One region of the Clostridium sp. DL-VIII genome, then DNA from elsewhere that is predicted to be linked to it. Evidence: predicted binding sites of a transcription regulator. Region 1 holds the regulator's gene; the other holds the start of a gene.
The links. The regulator CtsR, encoded in region 1, represses protease genes until heat stress. The targets are predictions, from matches to a motif close to AAGGTCAANNAAGGTCAAAT.
Positions count from the first base shown of each region.

Region 2: a site for CtsR is predicted at 2,097-2,116, ahead of clpB (ATP-dependent chaperone ClpB). Genes of this name have one in related genera too.

Region 1 is NZ_CM001240.1:414,072-418,761, forward strand. It holds gene CDLVIII_RS01955 (stage 0 sporulation family protein) at 1-304, shown strand, start outside; gene CDLVIII_RS01960 (heavy-metal-associated domain-containing protein) at 316-519, shown strand; gene CDLVIII_RS01965 (4Fe-4S binding protein) at 642-812, shown strand; gene CDLVIII_RS01970 (MBL fold metallo-hydrolase) at 991-1,635, opposite strand; gene CDLVIII_RS01975 (CtsR family transcriptional regulator) at 1,806-2,261, shown strand; gene CDLVIII_RS01980 (UvrB/UvrC motif-containing protein) at 2,276-2,854, shown strand; gene CDLVIII_RS01985 (protein arginine kinase) at 2,847-3,860, shown strand; gene CDLVIII_RS01990 (ATP-dependent Clp protease ATP-binding subunit) at 3,886-4,690, shown strand, end outside.
Region 2 is NZ_CM001240.1:5,688,274-5,692,963, reverse strand. It holds gene CDLVIII_RS25915 (tetratricopeptide repeat protein) at 1-523, shown strand, start outside; gene CDLVIII_RS25910 (helix-turn-helix transcriptional regulator) at 559-1,821, shown strand; gene clpB (ATP-dependent chaperone ClpB) at 2,286-4,690, shown strand, end outside.

The DNA.
Region 1 (4,690 bases):
AATGTGCTGCCTAAATTATGAGCAAACGACATATGAGGGAATAAGAAAGAGATTGCCTAAAGTTGGAGCTATTGTCAAAACTGAATTCGGAAACGGAGAAGTTGTAAGTAATTCAATAGTTAAGGAAATTGTTAAGGTACGTATTAGAAAAGGTGATGAGGATGTTGTCGAGGAGTTTAAAATAACAGATGTAGAACTTGTGTCTGGAAAATATGAAGATACAATTGATGAAAATAACATAAAGTTAATAGTGGAATCAGAAGAAGATAAGACATTAATAAAGAATCTTATTAACGAGAAATAGGGGGAGTTTCTATGAAATCTGTTATTACGATTTGTAATATGGAATCGCACCAAGATGCTAATATAATTCAGGAAACCATTGTTAATAATTCAGGAGTAATCGCTATAGAGATATCACTAGGAAAAAAAGAAATAACAGTAATATATAATGAAACTTTTTTAAATATTGAGAAAATTGTAAATTCAATAGAGGATTTGGGATATATAGTAATCTAAGTTTAAATCATCAAGCAGAATTAAAAATACGCTTGTCTAAGGCACAAAAGACTTTAAAAACATTAGAATACATGTTAAAATGTAAGAGGTTAATTACCGCAATTTATTAGGAGGTGTTCTAGATGGCATTTGTAATTAATGATTCATGCGTTAGTTGTGGAGCATGTGCTGGAGAATGTCCAGTTAGCGCTATAACTCAAGGGGATTCTCAATACGTTATCGATGCAGATACTTGCATTGATTGTGGAAACTGTGCGAATGTTTGCCCAGTAGGAGCTCCAAACCAAGAATAATAGAAGAAAGGTCGTCTTTAGACGATCTTTTTTTCATATATTAAAAATTGTAGAACTTTTAATAGGTAAAAGGCATATTTTTTGGGTTAACTTCAAGTGAATTATTTTATAAAGTGTAAAGAGGAAGCTAAGAAGTTAGGTTTAAAGAGATGAGCAGAGATATTTCTATGAGTTTTAGCTAGCTGCTAGGTGGTGTTAGCAATATACATTGTGACCCACAATTTAAGTCTAATGTTGAAATATCTAATATATTTGATTTGATTTTTTTTATATGCTTCATGGATATAATAAAATTTTTAGGGTCATCTAGATATAAAGATGTTTTATTAGTCTTATATTGCATAGGAATTATGTATTTAGGTGAAATTAATTTACAGAGTTTTGCGGCTTCAAATCCGTTTAATGTAAAGTGACCACCAATTGGAATAAGTAAAATATCAATATTTCTTAGTTTTTCTAAAGTTAATGAAGAAGGTATATGCCCTAAATGTCCTAAATGACATATAGAATATTTATCAGTTCTAAATGTATAAATAATATTCGAACCTCTTTTTAATCCATTACATTTATCATGAAATGAATTAAAGCCTTCTAATTTTATAAAATTCATATCAATAGCTCCAATTTCATTAATAACTTTGGTTAGGTTATTATAATTATTTAGTAATAAGCGATTAAAATGATTATGACTAAGGGTTATCAAGTCGCATTTCGGAAAATTGTTATCATATCCAAGATTATCATTAAATGGATCAATAAGAATCCGCTTACCAGTAGGTGTTTTTATAATAAAACATGAATGTCCATACCAGATTATCTGCATAAGAAGCCTCCATAAACTATATTCAAATATTAATAATTATTAACATATAAAATTGAAAATAATCATAGTTTATATTAATACTTTAAAAAATAAAAGAAATATAGTATAATTATAAAAAGTCAAAGTAAGTCAAAAACAAATATTAAAAAAAGGTTTAAGCAGGTGATGTTATGGCAAGACTTTCAGATATAATAGAAGATTTCATAAAGCAAATGTTTAATGAAAATCGAGATAATGTGATCTTTATACAAAGAAATGAGCTGGCAGATCAATTTAGGTGTGCACCATCTCAGATCAATTATGTATTAACTACTAGATTTACTTACGAAAGAGGATACTTAATCGAAAGTAAAAGAGGTGGCGGTGGACATATTGCTATTAAGCAGTTAGAATATGATGATTCTAATAAAAGAGAAGAGATAATAAATCAAAGCATAGGAGATACAATAACATATCATAATGCAAATGCTTTGCTTAATCATTTGTTGGAATCTGGAGTTATTGAAGAACGAGAATGTGAAATAATGAAAATGGCAATAAATGATAGAAGTTTAACTTCAGCCGAAAATAAAAATAAGGTACGAGCTGATATTTTAAAGGCAATGATTATGATAATTTTATCTTAAAGGTGGGGATATATATGTTATGTGAAAAATGTAAAAAAAATGAAGCAAAGATAAACTTAATTACAGTAATGAATGGGCAAAAGCATGAAATTTGGTTATGTGAAAATTGTGCAAAGGACATAGCTAATATTCCATTTTTCAGTCCTATTATGCAAAATATAAATTTTCCATTTCAAGGAGTATTGTCGGAGCTATTAACTAATGCAGATAGTAATAAAACTAATATAGATAGTAGTAAAGTAAAAGAAATTGTTTGCCCAAGTTGTGGGTTAACCTATGATGAATTTAAAAAAACAGGAAGATTAGGCTGTTCTGAGTGTTATGAAGAATTTAAGGTTGTACTTGAGCCAAGGATAAAGAGTTTACAGGCGGGAGTAAAACATGTAGGGAAAGTGCCTAAAATCAAGGGAAAAGAATTAGTTCAGAAGCGAAAGCTTAAAGATCTAAAGGAAGAAATGCAAAAATTAATAGTTGCTGAAGAATATGAAAGAGCAGCAATTGTAAGAGATGAAATAAAAAAATTAGAGTTATGTATTTTAGAAAATAATATTAAAGAAACAATAAATACTAAGGAGGGGGATTGCCATGAATAGCTGGATTAATAAGAGTGAAGGCAGTGAAGCTGTACTAACAAGTAAAATATTATTATCTAGAAATTTTAGCAATTTGCCTTTTCCTAATAAATTGAATTATATAAAAGGTCGAGAAAGTGGGAAAAATATATATAATTTTCTTAAAAATGAATTAACCGATGAAGAAATTACATTATATGAAGTTTGGAATATAAAAGAAGAATTAAGTAAACAATATTTAGAAAAGGATCTAATTAGTGAAGAGCTTCTAAAAAATTCAGATAAAGGAGCATTCATATTAAATGATAACGAGACTTTTAGTATTATGATAAATGAAAAGGATCATATTGTTCTTCAATGTATAAGTGAAGGGTTGAATTTAGAGGAAGCTTTTAGTAAGGCCACTGATATTGACGATAAAATAGAGAAAAACTTAGATTATGCATTTGATGAAACTCTTGGATATTTAACATCATCTCCAGAGAATATCGGAACAGGATTAAGAGCTTCTGTGGTATTGCATTTGCCTGCACTTACCATGAGTGAAGAGATTAAAAATATTTCTAAGAATCTTAGTAAAATGGGTATGGGCATTAAAGGCCTTCATTTAGAAGGCACAAAGGTTTATGGAAATTTATATAGAATATTCAATAAAATATCATTAGGATTAACAGAAAGTAATATAATAAATAAATTAAAAGAGGCAATATTAAATACGATAGCAGAAGAAAACAAATTCAGAGAAATATTGATTAACAAATGCAGACATGAATTAGAAGATAGGGTATATAGAGCATATGGAATTTTAAAGCATGCAGTTCTATTGGATTCCAAAGAAACTGTAGATTTGTTGTCTAATCTTAGATTAGGAGCAGAATTATCAATAATAGATATTGAATTAAGAAAAATAGATAACTTATTTAGACTTACAAGCAATGCCTCACTGCAAAATTATTTGGGAAGAGTTTTAGATGAAAAAGAGAGTAAATATGAAAGAGCAAAGCTTGTAAAGGAAATATTGACATAAGGAAAAGATGGGAGGTTCGAAAAGGATGGAATACAATAAATTAACGGAAAGGGCACAAGCAGTAATTTTGGAAGCTGAAAGTGAATCAGAGAAATTTAAACATGGATATGTTGGAACAGAGCATGTGTTATTAGGTATTTTAAAAGAAGATGGATATTCAGCTAAATTGTTAAAGAAATATGGAGTTAATAGTGATAATATTAAAACAATGATACAGAGATACTTAGGTTATGGTGATATAAAGAAAACAGATGAGAATATTCTATTAACTCCTAGAACAAAGAGATTAATAGACGAAAGTTTTGCAGCAGCTAAAAAGCTAAATCATAAATATGTTAGCCCAGAGCACATTTTGTTAGCATTGCTTAATCAGGAAGAAGGCATGGCTTATACTATATTAAAAAGTTTGAGTTTGAATTTTGCTATTATAAGTGAAGAGCTATTAGTATTTTTATCAGGAAATTATGAAGATAAGGTTAGTGATAAAAGTACAGTAGAAAATAAAAAAGTTGCTACTCCTATGCTTGACAAATATGGCAGGGATTTAACAGCCTTATCTAAGGAGCAGGGATTAGACCCTGTAATAGGAAGAGATAATGAAACTCAGAGATTACTAGAGATACTTTGTAGAAGAATAAAAAATAATCCATGCTTAATTGGCGAACCAGGAGTTGGTAAAACTGCAGTAGTTGAAGGATTAGCTCAGAGAATAGTTGAAGGAAACATTCCGGAGATACTTAAAAGTAAAAGAGTTATTTCTTTGGATTTAACATCTATGATTGCAGGTGCAAAATATAGAGGCGAATTTGAAGAAAGATTAAAAAAGACTA
Region 2 (4,690 bases), 1.2 Mb from region 1:
AAAGAAAACGTTAGAGGTATATAAAAAAATACAATATAACAAGAGCATAGTAAATATAGAGCATAACTTAGGTAAATTATTTTATGAATTAGGAGATTTAGAAGAATCAATCAAACATTATGAGATATCTAGAAATGTTAGTGCTCAAAATCACGTAGGTCATATCAATGATATATTAATAGATATATGTACATGTTATTTAAAATTAAAAAATATTGAGCAATGCAGTAAAATATTAAAAAATATAGAAAACAGTATTGATGAAGATGACGTTGATAGAAAAATAAAATGTAAGTTAATTAAATATACTTTGTTTAATATTGAGGACAAAATTGAACAAGCAGAAACTGTATTAATTGATACGTATGTTCTAGCAAAAGATAGTGGAAGATTAGCTAAAGCAGGAGAATTAGCTATGAGGGTCGGGAAATATTTCATAGATAAAAAAGAAGAAGAAGAAGCAGCCTATTATTTGAATCAAGGAATAAAATTATTTAATGAAGCTGAGAAATTAGAAAATTAAAATGCAAAAAACTAAGAGTAAATGGGTGATATATTTTGGAAATACTGTCTACTGGTGAAAAAATAAAAAGAGCTAGGATATTTAAGGGAATTACATTAAAAGAATTATGTGAAGATAAAATATCAATAGCTAAGATGAGCTGCATAGAGAATGGAAAGATCAAAGCAGATAAGGAATTACTCAAATATATAGCGAAAAAAATTGAAATTGATTTAGAATATTTAATAGAAGATGTTTATGAACAAATATCTAATAACTTAAAAATAATGAAAAAGAATGTTTCATGTGATACTGATTCGGAAAATAAATTAAGAGATAATTTAAATTATGCACTTAAGTATAAGTATTATGATTTAGCTTTCGACCTAATACATATATTATTCTCTTACTATGTAGAGGAAAATAAGGTCGAAAATATTCAATTAATAGTGTCTCAATACTATGATTTATATCAAAGAGATAATACAGAAGAAAATACAATAATATATTTTAAAGACATGGCTAGATATCTTTCTCAAAATGGAGAATATATAGAAGCAATTTCGTATTATAGTAAGCTCAGAGAAATGTTCGAACAGAAAAAAGAAATGGTTATTAGTGAATATTGCTTAATAAGCTATAATGAAGCTTTATGCTATCAAAATTTAAATAAATTAGATGAGGCTTATGCTATTCTCTCAGGAATTATAGAATATGTTGATAATCTTAAGAGTGATGAAAGTAAGGGGAAAATTTATCACATATACGCAGCTATATGCATTAAATTAAAAAAAGACTGTGTAGATAAATATAAGAAGAAAGCTTTCGAATACCAAAAGTACAATCCTATTCTATTGGCACTATCTCATGGAAATTATGGAAGGTATTATTTTGAGGTTGGTGAAAAAGAAAAGGCAATTAGGGAAATAGAGGAAGGAATTAAGATATTCCCAAGAGATAATATTGAAAAGAATGTGGAATTTTTAAATTATTGCACTGGAATTCTTATAGATGATTCAGAGTACGAAATAGCATGTAAAATAACAGAAGAATCATTAAATAAAGCAATTATTACAAATAATATAAAATTAATTGAAAAATCGTATTATTTAAAAGGAATAATACTTCAAAAAATGGATAGATACCTGGAAGCTGAAAAATACATGAATTTATCTTTAGATTCATTATTTAAATTTGGTACAAGAGAAGAAAGAAAGAATCGTTATATGGATATGGGAAAGCTTTATTATAAATTAGGATCAACAACAGATTCATTAAAGTATTTTAATTTAGCTTTTTCTGTAGATAAGAAAATTTAATAGTAGTTATATAATTAGGCACTATCAAATAAATAACAAGTCCGCTTGCAAGGCTATTTTGGACTCGTTATTTATTTTCATGTGCCTTGTTAGTGTAAGCTTTCGTTAAATATATTGTGAGAGAAAGAAATTTTATAGAACTTTACGTGATAGGTTAGATTGAACATAATTTATTAATAATATGAGATGATAATTTTATATTATTAAGTTATGGAGAAAGTAACCTGTCATTTTTATTTTATTGAAAAAAATAAATTAAATTAATTTCAAATACACTTTGACTTTCTTTGACCAATATATTATTATATATACAGAAGAAAAACTATAAACAGTTTGCAATTAGCAGTACACAGTTTAACTTCCTTTTTAAATCATAAGTTATAACTGTAAGTAGTATAATCTAAAAATTACAAGTAATAAATCAAGTTATTGATTTGTTTATTTATAAGATTGGAGGAATAGATATGAATATTGATAAAATGACATTAAGAGTACAACAGGCATTAAATGACGCTAATGCTATAGCAGTTAAATTCAATCATCAACAAATAGATTTAATTCATCTTTTTTCAGCATTAGTAGAACAAGATGATGGATTGGTACCAAATATTTTTACCAAAATGGGCGTACCTATGAAGAATATAAAAGATTCTATAAATAAAGAATTGGATTCCATGCCTAAAGTTCAAGGAGAAGGTATTGGTAATGTATATATTACTAGAAAAATAGAAGAAGCTTTAATTAAAGCAGAAGAATTTTCAAAGCAATTTGAGGATTCATATGTAAGTGTTGAACATTTAATGCTTGCTATCATGGATGTAGGAAAGAATAGCCAGGTTTCAAAAATATTAAAGGATTATGGTATAACTAAAGACAATTTTTTGAAAGTTCTTTCAGAAGTAAGAGGAAATCAAAGAGTTGAGACACAAGATCCAGAAGGAACATATGATGCTTTAGCTAAATATGGAACTAACCTAGTTGACCTTGCTAAAAAGCATAAACTTGATCCTGTTATAGGAAGAGATGAAGAAATAAGAAGAACCATAAGAATTCTTTCTAGGAGAACAAAAAATAATCCAGTATTAATAGGAGAACCTGGAGTTGGTAAGACAGCAATTATTGAAGGATTAGCTGAAAGGATAGTAAGAGGTGATGTTCCAGAAGGCTTAAAAGATAAAATCATTTTCTCATTAGATATGGGATCATTAATAGCTGGAGCAAAGTATAGAGGTGAATTTGAAGAAAGATTAAAAGCAGTATTAAAAGAAGTTCAAAGCAGTGAAGGTAGAATACTATTATTTATTGATGAGATTCATACTATAGTTGGAGCAGGTAAAACTGATGGAGCTATGGATGCTGGAAATTTGATAAAGCCATTACTTGCAAGAGGAGAACTTCACTGTATTGGTGCTACAACCTTTGATGAATATAGAAAATATATTGAAAAGGATAAGGCTTTAGAAAGAAGATTTCAACCAGTAATTATTGACGAACCTACAGTTGATGATACAATAGCAATACTTAGAGGATTAAAAGAAAGATTTGAAATTCATCACGGGATTAGAATTCATGATTCAGCAATAGTAGCTGCAGCAAAACTATCAGATAGATACATTCAAGACAGATATATGCCAGACAAAGCAATTGATCTAATTGATGAAGCTGGAGCAATGATAAGATCAGAAATTGATTCGCTTCCAACAGAGCTTGATGTAATAAGAAGAAAGATATTCAAATTAGAAATTGAAAAAGAAGCTTTAGTTAAAGAGAAGGATGAAGGCTCACAAAAAAGATTAGAAGATCTTGAAAAAGAACTTGCGGAGCTTAAAGAAAAAAATGATGAAATGACTGCTAAATATACAAAAGAGAAAGAGCAGATTACGGCTATAAAAACCTTAAAAAGTCAGCTAGACGATGCAAGGGGAGAGATAGAAGCTGCTCAGAGAAACTTTGATTATAATAAAGTCGCTGAAATTCAGTACAGTAAGATTCCTGCACTAGAAGAGCAAATTAAGCAAAAAGAAATTGAACTTCGAGATAATTATGAGGGAGCCTTGCTAAAAGAGGAAGTTACTGAACAGGAAGTTTCAGCTGTTCTTTCAAAATGGACTGGAATTCCAGTAAGTAATTTACTTGAAGGAGAAAGAGAGAAACTTTTAAGATTAGAAGAAGAAATGAATAAGAGAGTAATAGGGCAGGGTGAAGCAGTTGAAGCTGTAACTAATGCTATACTTAGAGCAAGAGCAGGGCTTAAGGATATTAATAGGCCAATAGGTTCGTTCATATTTTTAGGACCAACAGGTGTAGGAAAAACAGAGCTTGCAAAGACTCTAGCTAGGAATTTATTTGATTCTGAAGAAAGCATTATTCGTATAGATATGTCAGAGTATATGGAAAAACATTCTGTATCTAGGTTAGTTGGAGCGCCTCCAGGATATGTAGGTTATGATGAAGGAGGACAATTAACTGAAGCAGTAAGAAGAAAACCATACAGTGTAATTTTATTTGATGAAATTGAAAAAGCACATGAAGATGTATTTAATATATTCCTTCAAATATTAGATGATGGTAGATTGACTGATAACAAAGGTAAAACAGTTGATTTTAAGAATACTATAATAATTATGACTTCGAACATTGGAAGTGAATACTTGCTAGAAAATAAAAATGAAAATCATGTTGAAGAAGAAATTAAAACAAAGGTAATGAGTGTTCTAAAATCAAGATTTAAACCAGAATTTTTAAATAGAGTAGATGATACTATAATGTTTAAACCATTGACTGAAATTGGTATAAAGAGAATTATAGATATATTCTTAAAAGATGTAAGTTCAAGATTAAAAGATAAGAATATAGAAATAGAAGTTAC